Thioclava sp. GXIMD2076: one gene and its partner. The protein of the gene in region 2 binds, or shares a complex with, the protein of the main gene of each other region. Links are inferred from orthologs where the notes say so. Each region holds a gene or a part of one and is shown on either strand. Other genes may lie near its edges.

Region 1 (3,540 bases), 390 kb from region 2 along the record:
AGCCCTTCAGGTATACGAACCCGCTCTACGCCCGGCGCTGAAAGCCGCAGGCTTCCTGACCCGCGACTCGCGCGTTGTTGAACGTAAGAAGTTCGGTAAGCGCAAAGCACGCCGTTCGTTCCAGTTCTCGAAGCGCTAATCTTCGCGACAATACTTTCCGAAAAGGGCCTGCCGCCGCGCAGGCCCTTTTCTTATGTCCGGACCCACACGGTCATATTTCTCACAAAGAGCGTAATTTTAGGCCGCCTGACCTTCCGATAAACCTTTGTTAACCATTCGTTGACGAAAAACAGATTGTGTTTTCCACAAGGCAACGTCTATTGTCGTAATTATGTTGGTGTATCGTCACGCGATGTGACCCACACCCACGGATTTCGCTGACTTCCGGTCGGAAGGTCTGCGCGGCACTCGCGCGGCCCCGTCCAGGATCAACCGATTGGCCGCAAGGCCGTAGCCACGCCGGGCAACCCGCTCATGGGAAGAACGGCAACAGTTTGGGGGCAGATCTTAGGGTCCTACCCCGCTTTTAGGATGAAACGCGATGACGCGAGTGGATAGACCAAGGAAGATGTCGGGCAGGCCAAACGCCGCCGCCTTCCCTCTGGCACCTCGCGCTCACGCCCCAAAAACAGACCACAGACCCCGCCCGCCCGGCTTATGCCGCGTGCGGGTGCCTCTGTGGGAAAGCAGGATAAATGGCAAAGAAGATGCTGATCGATGCCACGCACGCGGAAGAAACCCGCGTGGTGGTTGTGGACGGGAATAAAGTCGAGGAATTCGATTTCGAGACGATAAACAAGCGCCAACTCGCGGGAAATATCTACCTCGCGAAAGTGACGCGGGTCGAGCCCTCGCTTCAGGCAGCGTTCGTTGATTACGGCGGAAACCGCCACGGATTCCTCGCATTCGCCGAGATCCACCCCGATTACTACCAGATTCCCTCCGCTGACCGCGAGGCGCTCCTGGCCGAAGAACAGGCCATGGCGCAATCCGATGACGAGGAAGAGGACAAACCACAGCGTTCGCGCCGCCGTCGCCGCTCTTCCCGCAAGGATGACAGCCCCGCAGCTCAGGCCGAAGCCGCTGCCGCAGATGAAACTCTGCGTTCGGAAGACATTCCGGGCATGGGTGTTGCCGATCCGACCGACGAGGACGACCAGCACGAGGATCAGGGCTCGCTTGACGATCTCTCGGATGATCAGGATGACGATAACGCCTCCGAGAGCGATGACGATATCGAGTCGGTTGCCGAAGAAGATGTAACCGAAGAGATCCGCCGTCCGCGCAAGCCCCGCGCACGCCGCTTCAAGATTCAGGAAGTCATCAAGGTCCGCCAGATCATGCTGGTCCAGGTCGTCAAGGAAGAGCGCGGAAACAAAGGCGCGGCCCTGACCACCTATCTCTCGCTTGCAGGCCGTTACTGCGTTCTGATGCCCAACACCGCGCGTGGTGGCGGCATCTCGCGCAAGATCACTAATGCACCCGACCGCAAGAAACTCAAGGAAATCGCCTCGGAACTGTCAGTTCCGCAGGGCGCGGGCCTCATCATCCGCACGGCCGGCGCTCAGCGCACCAAGACCGAGATCCGCCGCGATTACGAATACCTTATCCGCATGTGGCAGCAGATCCGCGAACTGACGATGAAATCGGTCGCCCCTGCCCCCATCTATGAGGAAGGCGATCTGATCAAACGCTCGATCCGCGATCTCTACTCCAAGGATATCGACGAGGTTCTGGTCGAGGGCGAGCGCGGCTACCGTGCGGCCAAAGACTTCATGCGGATGATCATGCCCTCGCATGCGAAGAACGTGAAGCACTATGCCGAGGCGCTGCCGCTTTTCGCGCGCTATCAGGTCGAGGGCTATCTGGCCTCGATGTTCAACCCCGTAGTGCAGCTGAAATCCGGCGGTTATCTGGTGATCGGCGTGACCGAGGCCCTCGTGGCCATCGACGTCAACTCTGGCCGTGCCACCAAAGAAGGCTCGATCGAGGAGACTGCGCTCAAGACCAATCTCGAGGCCGCGGAAGAGGTCGCCCGTCAGGTGCGCCTGCGCGACCTTGCCGGTCTGATCGTCATCGACTTCATCGATATGGACGAGCGCAAGAACAACACCGCCGTCGAAAAGCGGATGAAAGACAAGCTCAAGACCGACCGCGCCCGCATCCAGGTGGGCCGTATCTCGGGCTTTGGCCTGATGGAAATGTCGCGCCAGCGTCTGCGCCCGGGGATGATCGAATCCACGACGCAGCCCTGCTCGCATTGCCACGGCACGGGCCTCATCCGCTCGGATGACAGTATGGCGCTGCAGGTCCTGCGCGCAATCGAGGAAGAAGCTACCCGCAAACGCGCCCGCGAGGTGCTGGTGCGTGTGCCGGTCGCCGTGGCCAACTTCCTGATCAACCAGAAGCGAGAGCATATCGCGCTGATCGAGAGCCGCTATGGTCTGTCTGTGCGTATCGAGGCGGATCCGGCGCTTGTCTCGCCCGATTACACGCTCGAGAAGTTCAAGACGGCCACGCGTGTGGTGGCGGAAGTGACCTCGAATGTGGTCCATGCCAGTGCCGAATTCATGACCGAGCTCGAGGAGTTCGACGCCGCCATCGACGCGGAAACGGCGGATGCGGAAGACGAGGACGCACCGGAGACCCTGACAGACACTCCGAGCGATACGACCAGCGAAGAAGGCCCGAAGAAAAAGAAACGCCGCCGTCGTCGCCGCCGGAAGTCCAACGGTGAGCAGAACGGTATCGAGGGTGAGTCGGATGACGAGAGCGCCGAGGATGCGGACGACCTCTCCGAAGAGAGCGCGGAAGACGAGACGGTAGACACCGAAGAGGCCTCCAAACCGAAACGTTCGCGTTCCCGCTCGCGCCGCCGCTCGAAATCGGATGCGGACACCGATGCCGAAGCGGATGCCGAGCCTCAAAAGGCGGAAGAGGCAGCGGAGCAACCGGCTGAAGAGACTGCACCGGAAGATTCACCCAAGCCGAAGCGCACTCGCTCGCGGAGCCGGAGCCGCTCGCGCAAAGACGAGACCGAGGCCGCATCAGAGGCATCGGCGAATACGGTGGAGAACGCGCCTGTTCAGGCAGAAGAGGCGCCCGTCGCAGAGGCCGCGCCCGCGCCCGCCGAGCAACCTGCCGCCGAGCCCGTTGCCGAGGCTTCAGCGGATGAGGGGCTGGCCGAGATCGCCGCGCCTGCCGCGCCGGTCGCGCAAGCCGAGACCACGCCGGAGCCTGCACCCGAACCGGCAATGGCGGAAGATCAGCCCGACGCGCCCACCGCTCCCAAGCGTCGCGGCTGGTGGAACGCAGGAAATTAACTTACGGAGGCCGGGCTCAGTCCCGGCCTCTTTCCTATCCGGTGCGTGCATCATTCGGGTCCCCCGCCTGCAACCACCCGATATTAAAAAAGGCGGGGTAGCCCCCGCCTTTTTGCCAGTCGAAAAGTCCTTGCCCGAACGGGGTCAGAGGTAGTCCTGACGGGCCAACCCGTATTTGGCCATCTTCTCGTTCAGCGTCCGGCGCGGTAGGCACAGC
Region 2 (3,175 bases):
GCTGCGTTGACTGCGTCCCTTATCGAGGCCGAGACGGATTTCTGCACCATCGAGCAACCCCGCACCGGACCCGATAGTCTGGGCTGGCACGGTCAGGCATTTCTGGTGCGCAAGACCGTCGAGATGATCGATTGCAAGGGGATCGAATTGCCCGGCCTCGAGCCGCGCGGCGCGCTGCATCTGCATATCAAGGCCGAGGGCGATCTGCCCTTTTCCATTTTTGCAGCCCATCTGGGGCTACGCCGGGCGGACCGGCGCGCGCAATGGACGCGGATAGCCAAGGAGATGCTGGCAGCCTCTCCCGCGCCCGCCCTCGCCATTGGTGACTTCAACGAATGGTCGGGGCGTTCCGGCTTCGAGGCGCTGAGCGGCTTCTCGGTCCATGCACCTGGCGCCACCTACCCCTCGGTCGCGCCTGTCGGCAAGCTGGATCGAATCGTGACCTGCAACCGTGCGAGCATTGCCAAAATGGCTGTGCTCGACACCCAGCTGACGCGGCGTGCCTCGGACCATCTGCCGATCTGGGCTGATGTGAAAGGTCTGCGGCGCCGGCGCTGATCTACCTGACTATGCGGATGTCATACGAACATTCCACAAATTTCATGAAGTTGTGTCGCTAACACTCGCGTTAGCGGTAACAACGCCCTTTTCACTGGGGCTTGGCGAAGTTATAGCTTTACGCGGCCCATTAAGCACGCATGTGCAACGACAAGGGAAGAGAGTAATATGAGCACCATCATCGATATCCACGCGCGCGAGATCCTCGATAGCCGCGGCAATCCGACCGTCGAAGTCGACGTGATCCTCGAAGACGGCACCATGGGCCGCGCGGCTGTGCCCTCGGGGGCCTCGACCGGCGCGCATGAAGCGGTCGAGAAGCGTGATGGCGACAAGGCCCGCTATATGGGCAAGGGCGTGCTGGACGCGGTTGCGGCCGTCAATGGCGAGATCGCCGAAGCCCTCGTGGGCGCCGATGTCACCGAGCAGGTCGAGATCGACCGCACGATGATCGAGCTGGACGGCACCGAGAACAAGGGCCGCCTTGGCGCGAACGCGATCCTCGGCGTGTCGCTGGCCTGCGCGAAAGCCGCCGCCGATTACACCACCCAGCCGCTCTACCGCTATGTCGGCGGCACCTCGGCCCGCGTTCTGCCGGTTCCGATGATGAACATCATCAACGGTGGCGAACATGCTGATAACCCGATCGACATTCAGGAATTCATGATCATGCCCGTCTCGGCCGCGAATATCCGCGAAGCCGTGCGCATGGGCTCGGAAGTCTTCCACACGCTGAAAAAAGAGCTGACCGCGATGGGTCTGTCCACCGGTTTGGGCGATGAGGGCGGCTTCGCGCCGAACCTCTCCTCGACCAAGGAAGCGCTCGACGTGATCCTGAAATCCATCGAGAAAGCGGGCTACAAGCCGGGCGAGGATATCTATCTGGCGATGGATTGCGCCTCGACCGAATATTACAAGAACGGCAAATACGAGATGAAGGGCGAAGGCCTCTCGCTCACCTCGGAAGAGAATGCCGACTATCTTGTGAAGCTCTGCGAAGAATACCCGATCATCTCGATCGAGGACGGTATGGCGGAAGATGACTGGGCGGGCTGGAAGATCCTGACCGAGAAACTCGGCGACAAGATCCAGCTGGTGGGCGACGATCTGTTCGTGACCAACCCCAAGCGTCTGGCCGATGGCATCGAGCAAGGCGTGGCAAACTCCATGCTGGTGAAAGTGAACCAGATCGGTTCGCTGACCGAGACGCTCGAGGCCGTCGATATGGCCCACCGCGCACGCTACACCAATGTGATGTCGCACCGCTCGGGCGAGACCGAGGATGCGACCATCGCGGACCTCGCAGTTGCCACCAATTGCGGCCAGATCAAAACCGGCTCGCTCGCGCGTTCGGACCGGTTGGCAAAATACAACCAGCTGATCCGTATCGAGGAAATGCTGGGCGAGACCGCAATCTATGCGGGCCGTTCGATCCTGAAGAAATAAGACTTCGGTGAATACTTCGGAGAAAGGCGCGGAGATTCTCCGCGCCTTTTTTTAGTGGCGATACTTTCCGTATTTGGAAAGCGGTTACGCGTAGTTGAGGGAAGACGGAAAACGAAACCACGCGTAGTTTGCCCCTGCGCTACCGGTCGCGTGATCCCTATCCTGCCCCTCATGGGCCGGATCTTCTCCGAAGGACATCTCATGCAAAGACCGCTTATTCTGGGTGTTGCCGCAACGGCTTTCTGGGCCAGCAATTTCGAGGCGACCCGCATCGCCCTTGGCAGCCTGCCGCCTCTAAGCGTGGCAAGCCTGCGCTTTCTCATCGCGACAATCGCGATCCTCGTGCTCCTTATCTGGCGTGAAGGGTTGGCCATGGCGCCTCTCAGGCGGAACCTGCTCGCCTATATCATTCTGGGCAGTCTCGGGGTTGCCGGATTCAATGCGGCGCTCTGCATCGGGCTGCAAAGCACGAACCCGCAAACAGCGGCACTGATCATGGCCACCACCCCGATCACCTCTGCCATCTTTGACGCGGTCCTGTCGCGTAAACGCCCAAGCTGGCCCGCATTATCCGGCATGGCACTCAGCTTTGCGGGCGTCGCACTGGTGCTCGCACAGGGGCACATTGACGATATCTCCCGAAGGCTCAACTCCGGCGATCTGGTCATTCTTGCCGGTTCACTGGCATGGGCGGCCTATGGGGTGGGTTGCACGCGCTTTATACGGGGCTCCTCCCCGCTTGCCACAACAAGCTGGACGATGGTTTTCGGCACCCTCGCCCTGATCGGAACGAGCCTCCATGAGGGCAATCTTGTTGCCATCACTCTAGCCGCATCGCCGCCCAGCCTGATCGCCTCTCTGTGGATGGGGATCCTCGGCTCAATGCTGGCCTATATTTTCTGGACGGCGGCGATCGCCGCGCGCGGCGTGGCAAAGACCGCCATCCTGTTCAATCTCGTGCCGCTCTTTGCGGTGCTGATCGGCTGGGCGCTCGGACAGACACCTGCCCTCCTGCAGATCATCGGCACGGCTCTGACACTCCTCGGGGTCAGCCTGTCCCAGATCACCAGTCCACGCTTGACACTGCGCCGCCAACCAACGCTCAATGCGCCATGAGCACTGCAGATGATATCATCGAAACACTCCAGCTGGCCCCCCATCCCGAAGGGGG

Evidence for each region.
Region 1: the proteins of eno (region 2) and WDB91_RS13560 are in contact, whole or in part, in a solved structure (PDB 2FYM), measured with the Escherichia coli proteins. The link is inferred for Thioclava sp. GXIMD2076 from one-to-one orthologs.

Annotation. Positions count from the first base shown.
Region 1 is NZ_CP149932.1:2,740,356-2,743,895, forward strand. What follows is about bases 304-3,523. They hold WDB91_RS13560 (ribonuclease E/G), read left to right. Parts: upstream 304-695; coding sequence 696-3,323; downstream 3,324-3,523. Other genes in these bases: WDB91_RS13565 (sigma-54 dependent transcriptional regulator), read right to left, coding at 3,468-3,523. Outside these bases: rpsI (30S ribosomal protein S9), read left to right, coding at 1-139; more of WDB91_RS13565, read right to left, coding at 3,524-3,540. UniProt on the Escherichia coli protein: Endoribonuclease that plays a central role in RNA processing and decay. Required for the maturation of 5S and 16S rRNAs and the majority of tRNAs. Also involved in the degradation of most mRNAs.
Region 2 is NZ_CP149932.1:2,352,468-2,355,642, forward strand. Bases 11-2,865 are described here. They hold eno (phosphopyruvate hydratase), read left to right. Parts: upstream 11-726; coding sequence 727-2,004; downstream 2,005-2,865. Other genes in these bases: WDB91_RS11540 (endonuclease/exonuclease/phosphatase family protein), read left to right, coding at 11-558; WDB91_RS11550 (DMT family transporter), read left to right, coding at 2,206-2,865. Also shown: more of WDB91_RS11540, read left to right, coding at 1-10; more of WDB91_RS11550, read left to right, coding at 2,866-3,120; WDB91_RS11555 (cupin domain-containing protein), read left to right, coding at 3,117-3,175. UniProt on the Escherichia coli protein: Catalyzes the reversible conversion of 2-phosphoglycerate (2-PG) into phosphoenolpyruvate (PEP). It is essential for the degradation of carbohydrates via glycolysis.